Regions from separate parts of the Acidovorax sp. Q11 genome, predicted to be linked through region 1. Evidence: predicted binding sites of a transcription regulator. Region 1 holds the regulator's gene; each other region holds the start of a gene.

Region 1 (4,758 bases):
TTGAGCCGCTGCGACTGCGCGCTGATGGCGCTGCCGGAGACGTTGAAGATGGAGAACATGGACATGGTGTGGCTCGCTTTCTGTGCTGCGCTGCTGGCTTATTGCCCCTGGATGGCGCTGAGCATGGTCTTGGCGCCGCCGTTGATGAAGCGCAGCGTGGCCTCATACCGCACGGAGTTGTCCACAAAGTTCGCGCGTTCGCGGTTTAGGTCCACCGAGTTGTTGTCCAGGCTGGGTTGCGTCTGCACCGCGTAGCCCAGGGCACCTTGCCGGTCGATGCTGGCGGTGGTGGGCACGGTGGGCAAAGGCATGTGGCGCGGGTCGGTGGTGCCTGCCGTGCCATGCGACCCACTGGTGGCCAGGCGGGTGACACCCGAGCCCGTGCCCGAGGAGCCGATACCGGTGGCTTCCCGCAGCGCGTCGCCAAATTTGAAGTCGCGCGCTACGTAACCGGGGGTGTCGGCATTGGCAATGTTGCTGGCGATGGCGCGCTGACGTTCCGCACGCAGCACCAGGGCGTTGCTGTGAAAATTCAGCTGGTTGGTCATCTTGTCAAGCATGTTTGCCTCACACCGTCGGTTACAAAGTCGCCAGCCCCAGAGGCTTTTTTGGCGTTGCCTGATTATGGAAACCGCCGCTTTTTTCTAAAGCGCGAAGAGCGTGGAAATGGATGGGCAGTTCCGGGTTTTGGGCGGGCGCCGTCTGCCTATAGTTCCTGGTGTGAAATGGCCCCTGCCCCCGGTGGGCTGGCCGCCCGATACCCAGGAGGTTCCATGTCCACTTCCCCCCATTTCCCCGCGCTGCGCCCCGCAGGTACCGCTTGGCGGGCCCTGTGCCTGGTGGTGCTGGGCACGCTGGCTCTGGGCGCCGGTGGCGCTGCCAGCGCCCAGGCGGCGGGAGATCCCTCGGCGGACCTGGGCCCGCTGACGCAGCGCTGGCTGGACGACACCCTGGCGCGCAGCGCTCCCACCGGGCTGCCCTTGCGCATGGAAGTGAGCGTTGGCTCACTGGATTCGCGTCTGCGGCTGGCGCCCTGTGCGCGTGTTGAGCCTTATTTGCCTGTGGGCTCCCGCTTGTGGGGCCGCACCCGCCTCGGGTTGCGCTGTGTCGAGGGGCCCACCGCCTGGAATGTGTTCCTGCCGGTCACCATCAAGGCGTTTGGCCCGGCGTGGGTGTTGACCGGCAATGTGGCGCCCGGCGCTGTGCTGACCGCCAACGATGCCACCGAGGCCGAGGTGGACTGGGCCGCCGAAACCGCGCCGGTGATGGCGAACCCGGACCTCTGGGTGGGGCAGGTGGCCGCGCGCCAGCTGGTGGCGGGCCAAGCCTTGCGCCAGACCATGGTGCGGGCACCCATGCTGTTCCGTGCGGGGGCCCAGGTGAAGGTGGTGGCCCAAGGGCCCGGCTATGCGGTCACATCGGCAGGGCAGGCGCTGACAGCCGGAGCCGTGGGGCAAACTGTGCGCATTCGCATGGAGAATGGGCGCATCGTGAGTGGAATAGTGAACGAAGGCGGAACAGTGGACGTCACTCTTTGATGACGCCCCGGTGATAAATGGCTAAAGTCCGGGCCAAACGGGTCGAAAACATTGCTACTGTGCCCCACATCATGCGGGGTGGTGGAGAGAGCGATGAAGATAGGTCAAAAACCGGAACTCCCGGGCGCATTGCCGCAGACGGGGCTTGCCAAGCAAGCCAAGAGTCCTGCCAGCGCTGCTGAAGGAGCCACCAAAGACGCCCTGGCTGCAGCGTCAACCGCCGGTGTGCCCGTCACCGTCTCCATCGCTGCCCAAAGCCTGAGCCCTGCCTCCCGCGTGGCCGGTGATTTTGATGCTGGCAAGGTCAAGGCTGTCCGCGCCGCCATCGAAAAGGGTGAGTTTTCCGTCGATGCCGAAGCCATCGCCGACAAGATGCTGTCCAACGCCCAGGAGATCCTGACCCGTTCGCGGGGTTGAACCCGCTTTGCAGACTGGCGTGATCCATCGCACAATGCGCCATGTCGCTGGAAGAATCCCTCTCGGCTGTCGAGCAGCTGATCGATAAAGTCACCGCCGCCCTTCTCGCGGCAGACCCCCAATCCCTGGAACAACACAGTGTGGCCCTGCGTGACGCAGCGGCCCTGTTCGCGCGCGCGCTGGAGCAATCCACGGCGCACGGGGCGCTTTTGCCTGCAGCGGTGCAAAAGCGGGTGGAAACCATCAGCGGCATGCTGACGGTGCAGCGCGACAACCTCGCGCGCCTGTCGGCCGTGACAGACCGCCAGGCTGCGGGCCTTTTGCCTCCTTCCAATGCCGCATCGACCTACGGCGACGGGCTGTCAACGCGCGCGGCCAAGCCGGGCGTGGCGCGCATCTACCGTTCTGCAGGCTGATTGAAGGGGGATGGACCTTGGCCCGGCGCGCCCTGTGGGGCGGCGGGAAAACTAGCTCAATGCAGGGTCAATGCGCGCGCATCTTGGCGCGCAGGCGGGCGATGGACTGGCTGTGCAGCTGGCACACCCGTGACTCCGTCACGCCCAGCACGGCCGCAATCTCCTTGAGATTCATGTCGTGCTCGTAGTACATGCCCATGATGTGCTGCTCGCGTTCGGGCAGGCTCTTGATGGCGTTCACCAGCGAGGTCTTGAGGCGCTGGTCGCGCAGCAACTCGACAGGGTCGGCGTCGGCGTCGGCGACATGGCGGTCCAGAAACCCGTCCTCGTCGTCGTTGCCATGGGTCATGTCTTCCAGGTACACCAGCTGGGTGCCCCGGACCTTGCCCAGCAGGTTCTGGTAGTCGGGCAGGCTCATGCCCATTTCGCTGGCGATTTCCGATTCGAGCGGGCTGCGGCCCAGTTTCTGCTCCAGCCGGTGCACGGCGTGCTCGATGTCTTTCTGGCTCTTGCGCGAGCTGCGGCTCATCCAGTCGCCCTCGCGCAGCTCGTCGAGCATGGCGCCCCGGATGCGCTGGGTGGCAAAGGTCTCGAACTGCACGCCCTGGGCGACTTCGTAGCGCGAGAGCGCTTCGGCCAGGCCCATCATGCCGACCTGGATCAAGTCATCCAGCTCCACATTGGGCGGCAGCTTGGCGATCATGTGGTGCGCAATTCTCCTGACCAGCGGGACATGCTGGCGGATCATGGCATCGCGATCAAGCTGGCCTTTGGCTGTGTACATCAGTTCAATGGCTCCGGACAAAATGCGCGGGCATGCCTGTCAAGTTGCTGGGTGGCAGCGCAGTCAGCGATCCGTTCATGGTGCCCGCATTTTCCAGCAGTTGCAAGGCCAGGCGCTGAAGCTCCTGGGGGTTCTGGGTGGCGATGGTGGTGGTCCGTACGGGGCCGCCCAGGTGGCGCTCGGCGCAGGCCTGCAGCGTCATCAGCTGCGACTGGGCCTTGCGGCGCTCGGCGGCCGTGTTGCTGTGCAGCAAAGCGGCCACCATACAGGGCAGTCCGGTGTGCAGGGCAATCTGCTTGAGGTTCTTGTAGCTGGTCATCACGCCCGCTGAACCGCCGCCCATCACCACCAGCGGTACCGTGGCCGTGTGGGTCAGCAAGGGCCCCAGCGTGGAGGCGGGGGCGTGGATCACCATCAGGCCATAGGTCCTGAAGTAAGGCAGCAGGTCCTCCATGGGGGAGCGCGTGGTGTCGCCCGCCTTGCGGCTGAGGTGCTGCAAGCCCTTGGCTGCCGGGATCACGGCCAGCGAGGACGCGGTGGCCCCCAGGTTCAGTTGCGCGCCGTCGTTCCATGAGGCGTGCTGCAGCAGGTGCAGCAGGCCCGGGCTGTTGTCTGTCTCCTGCGCCGTGCCGTCCAGCACCACCACGGGGTAGCCCAGCCGCTGCAGGCTGGCGCAGATCTGCCAGAGCGTTTCCAGCCCGCTGCCGGCGTTGCCCTGGCTGACCACCGCCAGCATGCGCAGCTCGGCCTGCGGCGTGAAACTGTGCAGGCCGGCGGCCTGGTGAAAACCCAGATCAAGCATCGACCAGCCCCCCTTCGGTGATGGTGTCGGGGGAGTGCGAGAAGAAGAAATTCAGGTCGGTGGCCTTCGGGTCGAACGCCGACTTGGCCGGGGCGCGCATCGAGGTGCTGATGAGCTGGTGCGCGTTGGCACGTTCCCAGTCCTCAGGCACGCGCTGGCCATTGGTCACGCCGCGCAGCACCATCTGGTGGCGGATCAGCGCATCGATGGCAGGGCCGAGCTTCACGGCCTCGTCCACCTTGGACAGGATGGCCTGCTGCGAGCCGTCGGTCTTGAACGCGGTGAGCACGTCGTCCAGCGTGTCGCCATGGTAGCCTGCATTGAGCACCAAGAGGCGGTTCACGTGGGGCAGGTCCAGCACGTCCAGCATGTCGCGCTTGCGCGGGTCGCGGGGTGCCACGCCGGTGGTGTCGATCAGGACCATCTTCTTGCCGCTGAGCAGACCCAGCAGGTCCTGCAGCGCGGCGCGGTCGTGCGCCAGGTGGGCCACGATGCCCAGCATGCGGCCGTAGGTGCGCAGCTGTTCGTGCGCGCCCACGCGGTAGGTGTCCAGCGTGATCAGGCCCACGCTGCCGGGGCCGTGGATGCGGGCGCACATGGCGGCCAGCTTGGCCGTGGTGGTGGTCTTGCCGACGCCGGTGGAGCCCACCATGGCAAAGATGCCGCCTTGTTCATACAGCGGGGGCTCGGCCTGGTCGGTCTTGAGGTTGCGCTCCAGCACTTCCATCAACCAGCGCACCGACTCGGCGGCCGACAGCTCCTCGGGCATGCGTTCGAGCACGGCACGGGCCAGCGAGGGCG
Region 2 (4,758 bases), on a different contig from region 1:
TGGTGGCCACCGACTTCCGTGGCGACACCCGCACCTCGATCTTTGACGCCGACGCGGGCATCGCGCTGGACGGCACCTTCGTCAAGATCGTGAGCTGGTACGACAACGAATGGGGCTACTCGAACAAGTGCCTGGAAATGGTGCGCGTGGTTGCCAAGTAACCACGCCACGGACCACTGCGCGGGGCTACCCCTGCGCAGTGGACACTTCTCAAGATGATGATGACGAAGCGCTAGAAGCAACTACCCTGTTCAAGCCGGTCGCCTGCAAGGGCCACCGGCTTTTTTTTGCCCGGAACTCACTCAGCCCGCAAAAGCCTCTGTGTCCACCTCGCTCGCGTTCTGCGCGTTGTAGCGTGCGCCCACCACCGTGTGCTGGTTGATGAGCCCGTCCAGGCGCTGCATCGTCGCTGCGTCCAGCGTCACATCCACAGCACCCAAATCGTCGTGCAGGTGCTCCACACTCGTCGTGCCCGGGATGGGGATGATGTGCTCGCCCCGGTGCAGCAGCCAGGCCAGTGCCAGCTGCGCAGGCGTGCAGCCCACATCGCGCGCCACCTGTTGGTAGCCGTCCAGCAGCTGCAGGTTGGCTGCGTAGGCCGCGGGCGCAAAACGCGGCATGGCGCAGCGGATGTCCTTGGCGTCCAGGGTGCTCACATCGCGCAAGTCCCCGCACAAGAATCCGCGCGCCACGGGGCTGAAAGCCACAAAGGCCGAGCCCAGCTCGCGGCAGGCGTCCAGCACCGCAATCTCGGGGTTGCGCGTCCACAGCGAATACTCGGTCTGCACCGCCGCGATGGGGTGCACGGCGTGTGCCTTGCGCAGTGTTGTGGCCGACACCTCCGACAAACCAATGCTGCGGATCTTGCCCGCGCGCACCAGGTCGGCCAGCCCGCCCACGCTGTCTTCAATGGGCACGCCCTTGTCCCAGCGGTGCAGGTAGTACAGATCGATCACATCGGTCTGCAGGCGGCGCAGGCTGTGTTCGCAGGTCTGGCGCAGCGTGGCCGGGCGGCCATCGATCACGCGCACCAGCTTGCCGTCGCCATTCACATCCACACCCTGCATGCCACATTTGCTGGCCAGGGTGAAGCGGCTGCGGTGGTGCTTCATCACGCGCCCCACCAAGGTTTCATTGGCGCCAAAGCCATAGAGCGTGGCGGTGTCGAACAGCGTCACGCCCGCGTCGAGTGCGGCCAGCAGCACACGCTCGCCCTGCTCGGCAGACACGGGCGCGCCATAGGCGTGCGAAAGGTTCATGCAGCCCAGGCCGATGGCCGAGACGGAGAAAGGTCCAAGGGTTCTTTGTTGCATGCCGCGAGCTTACGGCAAGCGCGGCAACCCACCGGGTGGCTCGGGCTTGGGTGCGGGTCTAAGGCTTTGCGACAGGTGGCCGCTTGGCCCACAGCTCAATGCGCTCGCCCGCAGCGCAGGCAGCCACCAGCTCCACAAACCGTGCCTCCCGGGTCGCATCGCGCTTGGCCGACGTGACCCAGTGCAGCATGCTCTTGCGGTAGCTGGGTGGGGTGGATTCCTGAAAGAACCGCCACGCGGCCTTGTTGCGCTGGAATGCGCGCAGCATGGGCGCGGGCAGCTCGGCCACACCCGACTGCTCATGGGAGTAGATGGCCGACTTGTGCGCCTTGCGGTGGGCAAAGGCCGCCAGCCCCGCAGGCGTCATGCGGCCCGCCGCCTGCAACTGCTCTACCTTGGCGATGTTGACCGCGCTCCAGATCGACGACGGCTTGCGCGGGGTGAAGCGGATCGAATACATGTGCTCGTCAATGCGCCGCCGGATGCCATCGATCCAGCCAAAGCACAGGGCTTCGTCCACCGACTCCGACCAGCCCATGCTGGGGCGGCCCGAGCCCACCTTGTGAAAACCCACCAGCAACTCCTGCGTGCTGGCGGCATGGCGCTCCAGCCAATCGCGGAACGCCTGCGAGGTGGCAAAGAAGGTGGGCGTGGGCGGCTGTGTCATGGTGCGGCAAACCTCCTTGCTTCGTGCCATCTTCCCGGCGGTTGCCACTGCGGATGCGCAGGTTAGGCCACCACGGCTTCTTGCGCTTGCTCGGCATGCGGCCCTAGCGGCACCACACAAAGTGTCACGCCATCCAGAGTGAGCACCAGCCCCAACTGCCCACCCACCTGCACCACACCACCCACCGTGGCCGGTGCATGCGAGGCACGCGGTGGCGTGGGTTGCTCGGAGCGATGCGTAGCCAACGCACTCACGGGCGGCTGACGCAGCAGAGCCCACAGGGCCTTTGGATCCCGTGATTGCAGCGACTGCAGGTACAGGCGCAGCACCGCAGGGTCGGCGCCGTTGGGTTCATCGCGCCCATCGCCATGGCGGGCGTCGTCGCCTTCCCGAGCCTGCCGAAGGCGCAGCAACGCGCGGCGCAGCTGCTGGCGGCTGGCCGCTTCAGAACGGCCACTGGCCTGCGCCAGCTCGGCGTGGCTGGCCTCGAACACCGCATGCAGCAGCACCGCAGCGCCCTCTGCAGGAGTCACACACACCGCCAGCCGCCGCAGTGCCAGCGTGGCCTGCTGCGCCAGAACGGCATCAGCCTCCGCCGAGGGCGCGACCGTACCAGAGGCATCGCCCGGCGCCATCTGCACCGCTTCGGCCAACCACTGCGCCATCCACAGGCGCCGCCGCAAGCGATCGATGGCCAGGTTGCGCACCACCGTCAGCAGCCACGCCTGAGCCGCATTGAGCGCCGGGGTTTGGGCCTCCAGCGCACGCACATAGGCGTCCTGCACGGCGTCCTCGGCATCGGCTGGGCCGAGCAGGCGCATGGCGGCGCGCAACAAGGTGTTGCGACTGACATTCACCAGCGCCAACAGGTGTTCATCGTTCTGCATCGAGGCATGGTGCCACAGGCTGAAGCAGGCCGCACATCGGCAGACAATGACTCGCAGGGTGTGGTCACGACCTCCATCGCATGGGTTGGCGGCGTTCAGCAGCCCGCAGCGCAAGGGATATGTTCAACTTTCCCTGCGCCTTGCCGATAACCAGGGATGCAAATCGCCAGCACCATCTCCACCACCGGCCAAGCCTCTTCCTCCAGTGGCAGCAGCGACATCGCTAAGCTGCAAAAGCAGCTGCGCGAGCTGACCGAGCAGCTCCAGGGCGTGGCCAGCTCCGACATGGATGCCAAGGCCAAGCAACAGAAGGCCAAGTTGCTGCAGGCCCAGATCCAGATGGTGCAAGCCCAGATCACGGCGATACAGCGCGCGCAGCAGCAAGAGCAGCAACGGGCCCAGGTGGCAAAGGCCGAAGGCGCGGCGGCCAGTGCCGCGCAGCAGCAGAAAGCCCTATCGGCAAAGAATCAACCCGCTGGGCTGGGCAACAACGTCGATACCTACGCCTGACAAGAACGGCTTTCTGAACGGGTGTACCCCACCCGCAGCACCCACCCCGGCATGCGCCCAGCGCCGCATTGGCCTGCGGCGTCCGCGACAAGCTCCACCCGCCATTGCATGGACAATCCCGGCATGTCTGGCGCATCTTCTACTTCACACCCCTCTTCCGCCCGCCCCGTCCTGATCGCCGGTGGTGGCATCGGTGGCATGGCCACCGCCCTCACCCTGCACCAGATCGGCGTGCCCTGCATCGTCTTTGAATCGGTGCCCGAGCTGCAGCCGCTGGGCGTGGGCATCAACCTGCAGCCCAACGCTGTGCGGGAGCTGCATGACCTGGGGTTTGGCAACGAGGTGCTGGACACGATTGGCCTGCAGGCGCGCGAATGGGCCTTGGTGGGCCGCAACGGGAACGAGGTGTACGCCGAGCCACGCGGCCTGGAAGCGGGCTACCACTGGCCGCAGTATTCGGTGCACCGGGGGCAGCTGCAGATGATGCTGTTCAACGCCGTGCGAGAACGCCTGGGTGACGATGCCGTGCAACTGGGGCAGCGGGTGGTGGGCTACCGGCAAGATGCCGATGGTGTGACCGCGATCCTTGAGGCGCGCGATGGTGAACGCCGGGAGGTGGACGGATCGCTGCTGATCGCCGCCGACGGCCTGCACTCAGCCGTGCGGGCGCAGATGCACCCCACGCAGCCGCCCATCCAGTGGGGCGGAGCCATCATGTGGCGCGGCACCACGCCGGGGGTGCCCGTGCGAACGGGCGCTTCGTTTGTGGGCGTGGGCTCGCTGCGGCACCGTGTGGTGTTCTACCCCATCACACCGCCCGACCCGGCCACGGGCCTGGCCACCATCAACTGGATCGCCGAGATCACGGTGGACAACCAGGGCGGCTGGCAGCAAGGCGACTGGAACCGGCGTGTGGCGCTGGAGGAATTCGCTCACCACTTTGATGGCTGGAACTACAGCTGGCTCGACGTGCCCGCCATGCTGCGCGGCGCCAAGGACATTTTTGAGTACCCCATGATCGACCGCGACCCCGTGCCCACCTGGGTAGACGGCCGCGTGGCGCTGCTGGGCGACGCGGCGCATGTGATGTACCCCGTGGGCTCCAACGGTGCCAGCCAGGCCATCGTGGATGCGCGCGTGCTGGGGGCGCAGTTCATCGCGCATGGCGTGGGCCCGCAGGCGCTGCGTGCCTATGACGACCAGCTGTGCAAGGACATCTCGGCGCTGGTGCTTCGCAACCGGGGCTCCGGCCCCTTTGGGCTGCTGGGGCTGGTGGACGAGCGCTGCGGCGGGGTGTTCGACCACATCGACGACGTGCTGCCGCGCGAGGAGCGCGAGGGCTTCATGGCCCGCTACAAGGCGGCGGCGGGCTTTGCGATCG
Region 3 (4,758 bases), on a different contig from region 1:
AGAAGCTTTCGTAGAAGGTGTCTTTGGAAATGGTCTCGCTGCCCACCTTGACCAGCGATTCGCTGCTGGAAGAAAACGGCAGCGACACCGAGCCGATCGCCCCAACACCCACGCTGGCGGAGTTGTTGGTCTTGCGCAGGGCGTAGGTGTCCTGCAGCGCGGTCACAAAGCCCAGGCTCACCTTGCCGTCATTGGCCTCGGGCACACACACCACGCGCACCACCATCTGCAGGTGCGATTCGGCCTCGGGCTGGAAGCTCTTCTTGCCCTCGATCAGCTCGGCCTGCTGGGTCGAGATGACATAGCCCTGGCTCAGCAGCGCGCGGCGCGATGCCTCGCAGGTCTGGGCGGGTGTGGCGTCGAACAGGCGCGAATAGGTGGCCACGGAGCCAAAGTTTTCCTGCACTTCAAAGGTCTTGACGGTGGTGCCCACACACCCCGCCAGCAGCAGGGCCGATGCACCGCCCGCCACGGCCATCGCCAGCGCCCGCAGCGGGGTGCGGCTTGGTGCGCGGGCCGCCGGTACGGCGGAGGGCAAGGGGCAATCTTTTGGGGAGTTTGGGGTCATGTCTGGTTTTCTTTACGCTGCGCAACAGGGTGTTCTGACGGTGCAGGCCCGGCGCGGTTCCATCAATTTTAGGGAGCTGCTGCGGGCCCCACGACCACCACGAGGAGGGGATTTGCCCGTCCTGCCAGCCAGCATCCGGCAAGTTATACCCGCCGCGTGTGCAACAAGTTGTGGATAAACCCCGGAACAACCTTCAGAACGTGTTCACGATCTCAAACCCGCGCCGGTGCGTGGTTTCAGCCGGCTGCACAAAAAACCGGCATCCCTGCACCCCATGAGCCACACACCTAGGCTTGCCCCGGAGCCTGCTCCACAGCAGCTACACTATTGATAGCGATCTGCGCTTACCCATTGCGCCCAGAAGGCCAAAAAGGCTTGTAAAGCTGCCGCCTCCCGTCAACGCTGCCTTTCGCCCTCCTCCCCCAACCACACCACCGCCCGTGCCCCTTGCTTCCCTGTTCTGCCTGGTCGTCGCCATCAGCGACGGCGACACCCTGACCGCCCGCTGTGGCACGCCCGGCGCTTACCAACAGGTGAAGGTGCGCATTGCCGCCATCGACGCGCCCGAGTCGCGCCAGGCGTTTGGCCAGAAGTCGCGGCAGCACCTGGCGCGGCTGTGCTTCAGGCAGCGCGCCACGCTGCAGCCGGTGGATGAGGACAGCTATGGCCGCACGGTGGCCCATGTGCGCTGCCGCAGTGCCGACGTGGCCACGGCCCAGGTGCGCGCGGGCCTGGCCTGGGTGTACACGCCCTATGCCGAATCGCGCCCACAGCTGGCGGCGCTGCAGCAGCAGGCGCGCAGCAGTGGCACCGGCCTGTGGTCGCAGAAGCGGCCGCTGGCGCCGTGGGACTACCGGCACCGGCGCAGCAAACGCTGAGCGGAGTTGGAGAGGGATGGATCAGGTGCGCAGCAAAGCCAGCACGCCCTGGGGCATCTGGTTGGCCTGCACCACCATGGCGTTACCCGCCTGCTGCAGGATCTGCTGGCGCGCCAGGGTGGCGGTCTCCACCGCAAAGTCGGTGTCGGTGATGCGCCCCCGGCTGGCCGAGAGGTTCTCGCTGCCGATCTGCAGGTTGGTGATGGCCGACTCCAGCCGCGACGACTGTGCGCCGATGACGGCACGTTGGCTGTTCACGTAGTCCAGCGCGCGGTCTACCGACACGATGGCCTGTGCGGCCGAGGTGGTCACATCCAGCGTGTTGCGCAGGCCCATGGCCCCCAGGCCAATCGCGCCCACGCGGGTTTCCAGCGTCTGGTTGGCATTGGCGCCCACCTGGAAGACCTTGGTGCTGATGGCGCCGCTGGACGAGGCGATGCTCTCGTAGGTTTCGGTGAAGCCCTGCAGCGCGTCCTTGCCCGAGCGGCTGCCCTGGTTGGGCAGCGCCGCCTTGGCGTCGCGCACCATGCCGCCGTCCACGTCGGCGCCGCCAATGGCGCCGGTGTCGGCATTGTTCAGGTCAAAGCTGCCGATGAAGGCCGCGCCGTTGAGCCCGTACTGCGTGAGCACATCCCCAGCGTTGGTGAAGGCCCCGGCCGAGGCTGCGCCAATGGCCGCGTCCAGCGTGGAGCCGGGGTTGTTGCTCATGTAGGTGAGCACATCCTTGATGCCGGTGCCGCCCGCCGTCTTGATGCGGTCGTGCATGTAACGCACGGCCGAGTAGCTGGAGGAGTAGAACTGGCTGGTATTGCTGGGCCCGCCAATGGCCGCCACCACGGCCGCCACGCCCAGGTTGGCCACGTCGGTGCGCACACGCTCTTCGGCGCCGTGGATGAACTCGGCCGCGCCTTCGGCAAACCACAGGTGGCTGCCAGTGATGTTCTGCCAGTTGGTGGAGCGGGCCATCACCGCGTGCACCATTTCGTGGGCAATCACACGGTCGTTGTAGAACGGCGCGGAGCCGCCGTTGGGCGGGTTGGGCGGCACAAAGTCGGCCATGTCCACCTGCAGCACCAGATTGTTGCCCCGCCCCTGCCCGTCAAACCCGGTGACCTGCACATAGGCGGCCACGCCACCCGCGTTATCGGTAAAGCCGGTGTAGCGGATGTCGATGGCCGCGCCGTCGCCCTGCAGGCCAAAGTAGCTGCGGATGAGGTTCTCGCTGCTCTCCAGCCAGCTGCCCGCGCTGGTCAGGCCGTCAAACACGGCCAGCAGGTTCTCGTCACCCACCACACTGGCGTCGGAGCGGTCGAACACGTCCATGCCGTTGAACTGCGTGGTGCGCCCGGTGCGGTCAATCTCCTGCGCCAGCCGCGTGACCTCGGCCTGGATGGCCTGGCGGTCGGTCGCGCTGTTGGTGTCGTTGGCGGCCTGCACGGCCAGCTCGCGGATGCGCTGCAGGCTGGCGGTGACGCTCTGCAGCGCGCCCTCGGCCGTCTGCATGAGCGACAGGCCGTCGTTGGCATTGCGCGCCGCCTGGTTCAACCCCCGTATCTGGGAAGTGAACCGCTCGGAGATCGCCAGGCCCGCGGCGTCGTCCTTGGCACTGTTGATGCGCAGGCCCGAGGACAGGCGCTGCACGGTCGTGGCCATATCGCTTTGCGCATTGCCAAGCCGGCGCTGCGCATTCAGCGACATCACGTTGGTGTTGATCGTCAACCCCATGGCCAGCCCCGCAGCTCCTGGTGAGTGGTTGATAAATACACAGGCACCGCGCCCCACGCCACAGCGCCGGGGGCCCGGAAACCCGCTTCTCTGTCTCCTTATCGACGCGCTCCGGCAAAACCTGAATGGCGATTTCTGCGGGTCTTTCCCGTAGCTGCCAGCGCGCCGGGGGCACGGCCAGTAGGATCGTGGGGTCTTTCTCTCCCTTTGGCCCGGCCCTTGAAAAGCTGTTTTCAGCCCCGCGCCAACAGCCCCTCCGTTGTCATGACTGCCCCCCCATCCCCCCTTGCGGCGCCCGAAGCCGAGCCCGCCAGCGTCTACCGCCATTCCGGTTTTGTTGCTTTTCTGATCGCACGCGTGGTGGCCGTGGTGGCCACCCAGGTGCAGGCCGTGGTGGTGGCCTGGCAGGTGTACGACCTCACCCGCGAACCCCTGGCGCTGGCCTATGTGGGCCTGGCGCAGTTCCTGCCCATGCTGTGCCTGCTGCTGCCGGCGGGCGATCTGATCGACCGGTTTGCGCGCAAGCGCATCCTGGCGGCCAGCTGGGCCGTGGGCGGGCTGTGCAGTGCCCTGCTGTGGTGGCTGTCGGGCCACGGAGCCAGCGGGGTGGCAGGCATCTATGCGGTGCTGGTGCTGTATGGCTGCTCGCGCGCGTTCTCGGGCCCGGCCATGCAAAGCCTGCTGCCGCAGATCGTGCCGCGCGGGCATCTGGCGCAGGCGATGGCCGCCAACAGCATGCTGATGCGCGTGGCCAGCATTGGCGGGCCGCTGCTGGGCGGGCTGCTGTATGCGCTGGGCGGCGGCGAGCTGACCTATGCCATGTGCTGCGCCTGCTTTACGCTGGGGGTGGCGCTGGTGCTGCGGGTTCCGGTGGCGCACGCCACGGCGCCCGGGCCCACGCAGGGCACGATGTGGCAGCGTTTTGGCGCGGGCATCGGCTTCATCCGCTCGCGGCCCATCATCCTGGGCACCATTTCGCTGGACCTGTTTGCCGTGCTGCTGGGCGGTGTGGTGGCCCTGCTGCCCATCTATGCGCAGGAGGTGCTGCATGTGGGCCCGGCGGGCCTGGGCGCGCTGCGCAGCGCCATGGCCGTGGGCGAGGTGGGCGCGGGGCTGTACCTGAGCATGCGGCCCTTCAACCGCCATGTGGGGCGCACCATGTTCATCGCCGTGGCGGTGTTTGGTGTGGCCAACCTCGTGTTTGCGCTCTCACACTGGTTCTGGCTGTCGTTTGCGGCGCTGATGGTGGCGGGCGCGGCCGACATGGTGAGCGTGTACATCCGGGGCGCGCTGGTGCAGTTCTCCACGCCCGACACCATGCGTGGGCGGGTGAACGCGGTCAACATGCTGTTCATCGGCTCCTCCAACGAGCTGGGCGAGTTCCGCGCGGGCACCAGCGCCGCCTGGCTGGGCGTGGTGCCCGCCGCCGTGGTGGGCGGGCTGTGCACCCTGGGCGTGGTGGGTGGCTGGATGCTGGCGTTCAAGACCCTGCGCACGGTGGACCGTTTCGAGGAAGCTGCGCAGGCCAGCAGCTGAGCAGGTGAGCGGTTCAGCGACGGAGCGACAGCCCTTGTAAACAAGCTCCGG

What was found. The regulator FliA, encoded in region 1, starts transcription of late flagellar genes. The targets are predictions, from matches to a motif close to CTAAAGTTTNNNNNNNNNNNGCCGNTA.
Positions count from the first base shown of each region.
Region 2: ACYZGB_RS00340 (FlxA-like family protein) is a predicted target of FliA. The motif match lies at 2,990-3,016, and genes of this name have one in related genera.
Region 3: ACYZGB_RS10785 (flagellinolysin) is a predicted target of FliA. The motif match lies at 3,271-3,297, and genes of this name have one in related genera.

Region 1 covers NZ_JBUDZG010000028.1:44,757-49,514, reverse strand. Annotated here, with positions in the region: gene flgC (flagellar basal body rod protein FlgC) at 1-65, opposite strand, end outside; gene flgB (flagellar basal body rod protein FlgB) at 99-560, opposite strand; gene flgA (flagellar basal body P-ring formation chaperone FlgA) at 774-1,538, shown strand; gene flgM (flagellar biosynthesis anti-sigma factor FlgM) at 1,632-1,955, shown strand; gene ACYZGB_RS18405 (hypothetical protein) at 1,997-2,371, shown strand; gene ACYZGB_RS18400 (RNA polymerase sigma factor FliA) at 2,439-3,155, opposite strand; gene ACYZGB_RS18395 (hypothetical protein) at 3,160-3,957, opposite strand; gene flhF (flagellar biosynthesis protein FlhF) at 3,950-4,758, opposite strand, start outside.
Region 2 covers NZ_JBUDZG010000001.1:69,470-74,227, forward strand. Annotated here, with positions in the region: gene gap (type I glyceraldehyde-3-phosphate dehydrogenase) at 1-161, shown strand, start outside; gene ACYZGB_RS00325 (aldo/keto reductase) at 303-1,313, opposite strand; gene ACYZGB_RS00330 (YdeI/OmpD-associated family protein) at 1,372-1,980, opposite strand; gene ACYZGB_RS00335 (sigma-70 family RNA polymerase sigma factor) at 2,043-2,867, opposite strand; gene ACYZGB_RS00340 (FlxA-like family protein) at 3,024-3,377, shown strand; gene ACYZGB_RS00345 (flavin-dependent oxidoreductase) at 3,501-4,758, shown strand, end outside.
Region 3 covers NZ_JBUDZG010000010.1:91,173-95,930, reverse strand. Annotated here, with positions in the region: gene ACYZGB_RS10795 (DUF2242 domain-containing protein) at 1-478, opposite strand, end outside; gene ACYZGB_RS10790 (thermonuclease family protein) at 1,009-1,446, shown strand; gene ACYZGB_RS10785 (flagellinolysin) at 1,468-3,171, opposite strand; gene ACYZGB_RS10780 (MFS transporter) at 3,436-4,707, shown strand.